2 regions of the Pannonibacter sp. CBAS1226 genome follow, and region 2 is predicted to be linked to the other one. Evidence: riboswitches for the same ligand, from Rfam matches in the RefSeq annotation. Region 2 holds a riboswitch; the other holds the start of a gene.
What was found. Region 2 has a riboswitch for thiamine pyrophosphate ahead of AC0CMF_RS16240 (FAD-dependent oxidoreductase). Riboswitches for the same ligand answer to the same signal wherever they lie in the genome.
Positions count from the first base shown of each region.

Region 1 (4,295 bases), on a different contig from region 2:
ACGCTGGTGATCAGCTTGTTTTCATGCAGAAACTCGGCAAAGCGCTGATAGCGGCCGGCATCCAGAGCTGCCGGCCGCTTGGCAAAACGCGGCAGCGTGTCGCTCCAGGCGCGGCGGTTCAGCTCGTCATCGAGATTCGGGTAGGCCGCAATGAAAGCCTCCCACGAATCCTCCGGATGGTTGGTGAGGTAGACCGTTGCCTTCTCCACCGCCGCGAGGAAACGGACATAGCGCGGGTCACCGGTCTTGTCCTTCGCCGCCACATAGATCAGCTCGTCGAAGATGGGCACGCCATTTTCTTCCGGGAAGAAAGCCTTGCCCTTCTTGCCCTCCAGTTCGATCTGCGTGAGCTCAAAATTGCGGTATCCGCCGATCACCGCATCCACCTGACCCGTCATCAGGGACGGCGACAGGGCGAAGTTGACGTTGATGAGCTCCACGTCCTCGATCGAAAGCCCCTGCGAGCGCAGCATCTGGCCGAGCATCGCATCCTCGAAGCCGGAGACGGAGAAGCCGATCTTCTTGCCCTTGAGGTCCGCCAGCGTCTTGATGGGGCCCTCCTCCAGCACGATCAGCGTGTTCAGCGGCGTCTCCACCAGCGTGCCGATCCACTTCAGCGGCATGCCTTCGTTGATCTGGGCATGGAGCGTCGGCTGATAGGACACGGCAATATCCCCCTGCCCGGCCGCCACGAGCTTCGGCGGCATGGCCGGATCGGCCGGCTCGATCAGGTCCACATCAAGCCCTTCGGCTTCAAAGAAACCCTTCTGCTTGGCCACCACCAGCGGCGCGTGGTCCGGATTGACGAACCAGTCGAGCAGAACGGTCAGCTTGTCCGCCGCCGAAGCGGGGGCAGCAGTGGCCAGAACAGCGGCCAGCGACAGCGCGAGAATGCGTTTCATGCGGGGTCTCCCAATAGACAGGTGTTGGATGAAGTTCGAGCCGGTCCAGCCTCAGCCTGACCGGCAGATGCGTGCGCGGGGATCAGTCCTCGCGCTGCCAGGGCACCATGCGGCGGGTCAGGCGCTCCACAACAAAGCGCAGGACCAGAACCATGGCGGCAAGCAAGGTGAGAGCGGCAAACATGGTGTCCGTCTGCATCCGGGCATTGCTCTGCAGCATGATGAAGGCGAGCCCGCCCTTGGCGCCGACCCATTCGCCGACAATGGCACCGATGGGGGCGAAGACCGCTGCAATCCGGACACCGGAGGCAAGCGCGGGCATGGCAGACGGCAGGCGGAAATAGCGCAGTTCCTGCCAGCGGTTGACGCGGTAGAGCAGCGCCAGATCGACCAGGCCCTGATCCATCCGCCTGAGGCCGTCAAAGAAGGTGGAGGTGACGGCAAAAAAGATGACCAGCACCGCCATCACGATCTTGGAAGCAAGGCCGAAGCCGAGCCAGAGCACCAGAATGGGGGCAATGGCAAAGACCGGCAGAGCCTGCGTCACCAGAACCACCGGCAGCAGCCCGCGCCGTGCCAGCGGCGACAGCCACATGACGAAGGCCAGCATGACCCCGGCTGCAATGCCAAAGACAAAGCCCAGCAGGGTTTCGCTCAAGGTGATGCTGGCGTGATACAGCAGGAAGCCGCTCTGGCGCTGGAAAGCCTCCAGCACCTTCAGCGGGCCGGGCAGCATGTAGGGCGGAATTTCGAGGAACCGCACCGCCAGATCCCAGATCAGCAGCAGGAACAGGCTGACCGTCAGGCCCGGCGCAATGCTGCGCAGGAGAGAGGCTGCACGGGCCGGAAACGCATTCCGGACAGGGCTCGCAGAGGGAAGGGGTTGCCTTCCCGAAAGAAGTTCTATCGACACAAAAGGATCTCCCGTCACCGGCGAGCCGGTCAAGACATTGGAGATCCGGGATATGGCTAAAGGTTTCCGTCCCTTCGCCGGCATGACCCGGATCAGGTTCTAAGGGTTCGGCTTTGCGCCATCTCAGCTCACATCGGAGCACCCCTCGGACCAGCCCGAAACATGCCGCCTGAATGCCGCCTTGGCAAGCAAAACTTGCGGCACCCTGTCACAAAAGCCGAAGGCCCCGGCTGTCACCCATGGACAGCCGGGGCCTTGAAGCTTAACCGGAACCGGGCAGAACCGCCGGGATCAGCCGCCCTGCCAGGCGGCCAGCGCCTGTTCCAGAGCGCGGGCGCCCGGGGTGCCCTTCTCGATGGTGAAGATGGCACGCTTGCCGTTTTCATAGAGCATCGGAATATCGATCCAGCCACGCTCACGCATCAGGGCAAGGTTGCGGTCCCGCTCGCTGTCAACGCTCGACAGCGCAATCCAGAAGTAACCCGGAGCAACCTTCACCGAAGCGCCCAGGAGAGCATCTCCGCGCGCTTCCTCGGTCGGCTTCATCACGAGGCCCGGCACATTGGAGACGTCCCCGCCGGAGAAGCCCTCAGGAAGCTGGAACTGGATCTCGACCAGATGGCTGGCCGGTAGCGACACATCCGTGTTCGGCTTGATTCGCAGCGTCACATTGATGTTCCGGTCCGGAATCTGGGCCTGCGCCACGAGCACCGTTTCGGCCTGTCCGCCGGAGCCGTTTTCCTCGGAAACCGACCAGGCCACATTGCCCGCAGAAGCGGTGCCGGATCCGCTGGCATCTTCGCCCTCCTCATAGAGGAAAGCCTTCTGCGCAACGATTGCACCGGGCGTTTCTGCCGTCTGAGCCGGCGCCGTGCTGGCGGGCGGGGCAGCGGCCTCGGGCACGGCAGCAGGCGCCTCCTGCGGCGGCGGAGGAGGGGCTGACGGTGTGATGAGTGTCGTCGTCACGGTCCGCGCATCGGGGGCAACCGCAGGCTCACCCGTATCGGTCAGCAGACGGTCGGTGTTCTTGCCGCCATTCTCGCCATTGGCAGCCGTCTCGCCCGCCGGTGCTCCTGCCTCGGGGGCCGGAGCGGTCGTTGCGGCTGTATCCCCGCTGGAGGAGAAGATCCCCGCGATCAGCGAGCGCTGGGAATAGATGAAGGCACCGATACCGATCAGCACCAGCACAAATCCGCCCAGGAACACGTAGGACATGAAAGACGAACTACCAGCCGTGCGGGCGCGGCGCGGGGCGCGTGTCCGGCCCTTGCGCGGTTCATCAGCCGCAAGCCGGTCAGCCGCAGCGTTCACGCTTCCAGCACCGGCGGGCGCAGGTGCGGACGGATCCGGGCGCAGGCTCTCGCCGGCAGGCGCCGGCCGCGGGCTCGGCGTGGGAAGGGCGTAGGAAGACGGTGCCGGGGCAGCCGGTTCAACGGACGGCTTTGCAGGCGCCGCCCCGAAGGCAGGCTCCATGCGCGGCTGGCTGCGCTCAACGGGCGGCTCTGCCGGAGTGCTTTCGTTGCGGAAGGCATCGCGGGCGGTCTGCACCGCGCTCGACGACGCATCCCCCAGCCTTTCGGCTTCCTGCACGGCAGAGCCCAGCGGCCCGCGCGGCGCAGGCGAAGACGGGGGATAGGGTTCGGTGCGGGGAGCGGCCGGAGCGCTGGAGCCCGCAGCAGGGGCCATGGGCGCGGGCGCAGCAGGCGCCGGGCGCGTCGCCATCAGCGTTTCGCGCGCAGCCTCGGCCTCAACCTTGCGGATAGCCTCCTCAAGGCGCAACTGCTCGGCCGTGATCTCGGACGGGGAAAGCGGCGGCTCATAGGCCTTGAGCTGACTGACAATCGCGTTTCGGGCGCGGCTGTAGACGTTGCGCCGTGCAGAACCGTTGTTCTCCGGCAGTGACGCAATCGTTTTTTTCAAAATCGAATAGTAATCAGCCATTGGCTCGCTCGTGAGGGGTGCCAGCCTGAACCCGGCGCACCGGAAGCTCCGTATTCATGCCATCCCATTTGTAGGCTCAACACCGGCGGGCGCAAGAGGTGTTCAGCAAAGATAGGATGTGCAATCAGGTTTTTACATGACTTTCGGGCGGAATGGGGAGCATTCCGCCCGATAAATTTCACGTCAGTCCTGGAACGGATTCTGCACCAGGATGGTGTCGTCACGCTCCGGGCTGGTGGAAAGCAGCGCCACCGGTGCGCCGATCAGTTCCTCAACGTGACGGACATACTTCACGGCCTGCGCCGGAAGATCTGCCCAGCTGCGGGCACCCTTGGTGGATTCCTGCCAGCCCGGGAGGGTTTCATAGATCGGCACCACGCGGGCCTGCGCGCCCTGGGAAGCCGGCAGATAGTCGATCCGCTTGCCGTCCAGCTCATAGCCGACGCAGATCTTCAGCTCTTCCAGGCCGTCCAGAACATCCAGCTTGGTCAGTGCGATGCCGGTAATGCCGGAGGTGCAGACCGTCTGACGCACCAGAA
Region 1 is NZ_JBVOUO010000010.1:1,328-5,622, reverse strand. Features, by position in the region: gene AC0CMF_RS21590 (ABC transporter substrate-binding protein) at 1-902, opposite strand, end outside; gene AC0CMF_RS21585 (ABC transporter permease) at 985-1,695, opposite strand; TPP riboswitch at 1,868-1,971, opposite strand; gene AC0CMF_RS21580 (hypothetical protein) at 2,107-3,756, opposite strand; gene AC0CMF_RS21575 (adenylosuccinate synthase) at 3,940-4,295, opposite strand, start outside.
Region 1: another riboswitch for thiamine pyrophosphate. It lies ahead of AC0CMF_RS21585 (ABC transporter permease); the one in region 2 lies ahead of AC0CMF_RS16240 (FAD-dependent oxidoreductase).

Region 2 (4,295 bases):
GGGGCTGATCGGCCCTCTGGCGGTGCTGCCCGAACGGCATCGTCAGGGCACCGGCACGGCCCTGATGCGCGAAGCACTGCGCCAGCTCAGGCCGCTGGCGCGCGGGGCGGCGCTGGTGGGCAGCCCGGCCTATTATGCCCGGTTTGGCTTCCGGGCCTTTCCCGGGCTGGGTGTCACGGGCCTTCCTTCCAGCGTGGTTCTGGCGCTGCCTTTCGGCGGGCAGGCCCCGCAGGGAGAGCTGATCCATCACCCCGCCTTCGGACTGAATCAGCCGGACTGACACTTGGCCGGGCCGCTTCGCCACAAGATGCGGCCCGGTCATCCCTTGTCGTCAGAAGGGCTTGCCGAGGCGAAGCCGGATCACTTCGAACGGCAAGCGGTTGTCATCCTCCGGACGCCGTCCGACCTCCAGAAAGCCCAGCCTGCGGTAAAAGCCGTGAGCGGCTTCGTTGCGGGCATAGACCTCCAGCTCAAGGCTGCTGCGGCTCTTGAGTGCATGGGCCACAAGCGCCCTGCCAAGGCCGCGCCCGTGTTGCGCCGGGTCCACAAAAAGACCGCCGATAAAGTCATCGAGGAGGCCGATGAAGCCGGCCGGCTGGCCATTCACCTCGATGATCCAGGTTTCGGCCATGGGCAGATAGATCTCTGCGGTCAGCTTCTCCTGGGCATCGAGCTGGTTCTTGCCCAAGAAGGGATGGCCCAGCTCGGAGGCTGCCCGCCAGATGCGGAGCAGGCAGGAGGTATCATCCGGCCGGTACGGCCTGATGCAAAGGTCTGTCATGTTCATATTTCCGTCAGTCAGGCGCAAATGCGCACACTCAATCATCCGGCCGGATGGCCGCTCACCCAATAGGGTCAAACTGGATTGAAGCGTCTGCGCATAAATCTCCCTGACTGACTGAACCTGTCCTAGACGCGCGGCCCTTCCCTGTCAACGCAGCCGCCTTGATGCAGCCCCTGCCATGCAGCTCCTGTCATGCAATTGACAATCCCGGCCGCCCGGCGCAAAGGTTGGGCTTCACCTTGGGGAGTCCCGTGCAAGGGGCTGAGATACTGCTGGCGATGCAGCGCAGTGACCCGTTGAACCTGATCCAGTTCACGCTGGCGGAGGGATGGTGTGTGATGCGCGGAGGTCCGGCGTTTGCCGGCGGGCGCCTCACAAAGCCCTTCCGCCCGTGAGACAAATGCCACGGAAGCCGGAAGCGGATGCGCCAGACACACTCTCGCCTTTCCAGACTGTCAGGCTCTTCCACGGTGCTCGTGCGCGGGGCCGGGGTTGCCGGGCTTGCGGCGGCGCTCGAACTGTCCCGCCTTGGACTTGCCGTCACCGTGGCGGACACCAGTCCGGCGCCGGGACACGGGGCTTCCTTCTATGCCGGCGGCATGCTGGCGCCCTGGTGCGAGGCGGAGACCGCCGGGCCCGAGGTGCTGAAGCTTGGACTGGAAGCTGCAGACTGGTGGGAGGCGGCCGTGCCGGGGCTTGTCTCCCGCAAGGGCACGCTGGTGCTGTGCCCGCCGCGCGATCAGGCGGAACTGCGCCGCTTTGCCAGCAGGTCCTCAGGCCACCGAATGGTAGATGCGGCGGAGATTGCCGAGCTGGAACCTGCGCTGGCCGGGCGGTTCATGACCGGGCTGTTCTTCGAGAGCGAAGCGCATCTCGACCCGCGCCTTGCCATGACGGCGCTGTGGCAGCAGCTGGAAGCGCAAGGCGTCACCTTCCGCCTGGGCGATGCGGCGCAAGGGGCTGAGAGCGAGGCGTCCCTCGTCATCGACTGCACGGGGCCCGGCGCCATAGACCGGGTACAGGGCCTGCGCGGTGTGCGCGGCGAGATGCTGTATCTGGAGACCGGCGAGATTTCCCTGTCGCGGCCCGTGCGGCTGCTGCATCCGCGCCATCCGCTTTATGTGGTGCCGCGCGGTGGCGGGCGCTTCATGGTAGGGGCGACCATGATCGAAAGCGACGACGGCGGCCCGGTGACTGCCCGCTCGGTCATGGAACTGACCAACACCGCCTATGCGCTGCATCCCGCCTTTGGCGAAGCACGCATCGTGGAACTGGGTGCCGGTGTGCGCCCGGCCTTTGACGACAACATGCCGCGCGTGGTGGCAGAGCGGGAACATCTGCCCCCCGGCACGGATCTCGCAGTGGCCGGCATGTACCGGCATGGTTTCCTGCTCGCCCCGGCCCTCGCCCGGCAGGCAGCGGATATGGCCGCACGGCGGCTGATGGAAAACAAGGGAGATGCAAACCCATGAATGTGCTGGTGAATGGCGAGGCCGTGGCCTGTGCGGCGGAAACCCTGCCCGCCCTGCTGCAGGAACTCGATTATGAAGGCGACTGGCTGGCCACCGCCGTCAACGGCGAACTGGTGCCGCGCGAAGCGCGCGAGGCCTGCCGGTTGAACGAGGGCGACCGGATCGAGATCCTGTCCCCCATGCAAGGAGGCTGAGATGAGCCTGACGCTTTACGGCAGCGACGTTTCATCCCGCATGCTGCTGGGCACGGCGCGTTATCCGTCCCCTGCCGTGCTGGCCGGGGCGGTGCGCCGCTCGAAGGTCGAGATCGTCACCGTGTCGCTGCGCCGGGAGACGGCGGGCGGGCGCAATGGCGGCGCCTTTTTCCAGATGATCCGCGATCTGGGCGTCAAGGTTCTGCCCAACACCGCCGGATGCCACAGCGCGTCCGAGGCCGTGCTGACGGCGAAAATGGCGCGCGAGGTCTTCGCCACCAACTGGATCAAGCTGGAGGTGATCGGCCACCACGACACACTGCAGCCCGATGTGTTCGAACTGGTGGAGGCCGCGCGCATTCTCAGCGCCGAAGGCTTCGAGGTGTTTCCCTACACCACCGATGACCTGATCGTGGGGGAGAAGCTGCTGGCAGCCGGATGCCAGGTGCTGATGCCCTGGTGCGCCCCCATCGGCACGGCTGCGGGCCCGCAGAACCTTGCCGCCCTCAGGTCCATGCGTGCCGCCTTCCCGGACGTGCCGCTGATCGTCGACGCAGGGCTTGGACGCCCCTCCCATGCCACCACGGTGATGGAGCTGGGCTTTGATGCGGTGCTGCTCAACACGGCCGTGGCGGGAGCCGCGGATCCGGAGCTGATGGCCGAAGCCTTTGCCGGGGCGGTGGAGGCCGGGCGCCAAGGCTATCTTGCCGGATTGCTTGAACCAAGGGACATGGCCGTGCCATCAACCCCCATCATTGGCAAGGGAGCCTTCGGATGACGCTTGATCCGTTCTATCTCATCGTCGACAGCGCGGACTGGATCGTCCGCCTTGTGCCGCAGGGCGTGAAGCTGGTGCAGTTGCGGGTCAAGGACTGCGCGCCGGACGAGTTGCGCCGCCAGATCCGCGACGCAAAAGCCGTGTGCGAGGCCCATGGCGCCACACTGGTGCTGAATGACTACTGGCAGATGGCCATCGACGAAGGCTGCAGCTGGCTGCATCTGGGGCAGGAGGATCTGGCGGAGGCCGATCTGCCCGCCATCCGCCGCGCCGGGCTGAAGCTTGGCCTTTCCACCCATGACGAGGCCGAACTTGAAACGGCGCTTGCCGCCAAGCCCGATTATGTGGCGCTGGGTCCGGTCTACCCCACCATCCTGAAGGAGATGAAGTGGGCACCGCAGGGGCTGGAAAGGCTCGGCATCTGGAAAAGCCGCATTGGTGCATTGCCGCTCATCGGCATTGGCGGGCTGACACCGGAGCGGGCGGAGGCGGCGCTTGCCGCCGGCGCCGACAGTGCAGCGGTTGTCACCGACATCACCCGCAATGCAGATCCGGAAGCGCGCGTGCGCGAATGGCTCGCCGCCACGGCCCGCTGGCGCTGAGCATCAACGGGGGATCGAGCCTCAGGCCTGTAGCGGTACAGTCATGCGCACGACAAGGCCATGGCCGGTGAACTCGCGCTCGATCTTGCCGCCCAGTTCGCCGCGGATGCTGGCGTCAATCAGCCGTGTGCCGAAGCCCTTGGCTGTCCCCGGTTCCACGGCTTGCGCGGATTTCTCCGTCCACACCAGTTGCAGAAGCTTGCCCTTTGGGGCGGCTTCCAGCGTCCAGTCCACGGTCAGGGAAGCCCCGTCATCGCCGACACGGGCATATTTGAGCGCGTTGGTTGCCAGCTCGTGGAAGACGAGGCTCAGCGCGTGCGCAGCCTTTTCGTTGAGAACCACGGGGGGGCCGCACAGCTTTTCACGCTGGAGCGCTTCGCCGAACACCTGCTCCAGCTCCTGTTCCAGTAGCTCGTTGAGCCCGGCGCGCTGCCAGCGGGACCGGGTCAGGAGGTCCTGCGCATT
Region 2 is NZ_JBVOUO010000005.1:326,979-331,273, reverse strand. Features, by position in the region: gene AC0CMF_RS16250 (GNAT family N-acetyltransferase) at 1-280, shown strand, start outside; gene AC0CMF_RS16245 (GNAT family N-acetyltransferase) at 332-781, opposite strand; TPP riboswitch at 1,015-1,130, shown strand; gene AC0CMF_RS16240 (FAD-dependent oxidoreductase) at 1,207-2,256, shown strand; gene thiS (sulfur carrier protein ThiS) at 2,253-2,450, shown strand; gene AC0CMF_RS16230 (thiazole synthase) at 2,452-3,228, shown strand; gene AC0CMF_RS16225 (thiamine phosphate synthase) at 3,225-3,830, shown strand; gene AC0CMF_RS16220 (CHASE domain-containing protein) at 3,852-4,295, opposite strand, start outside.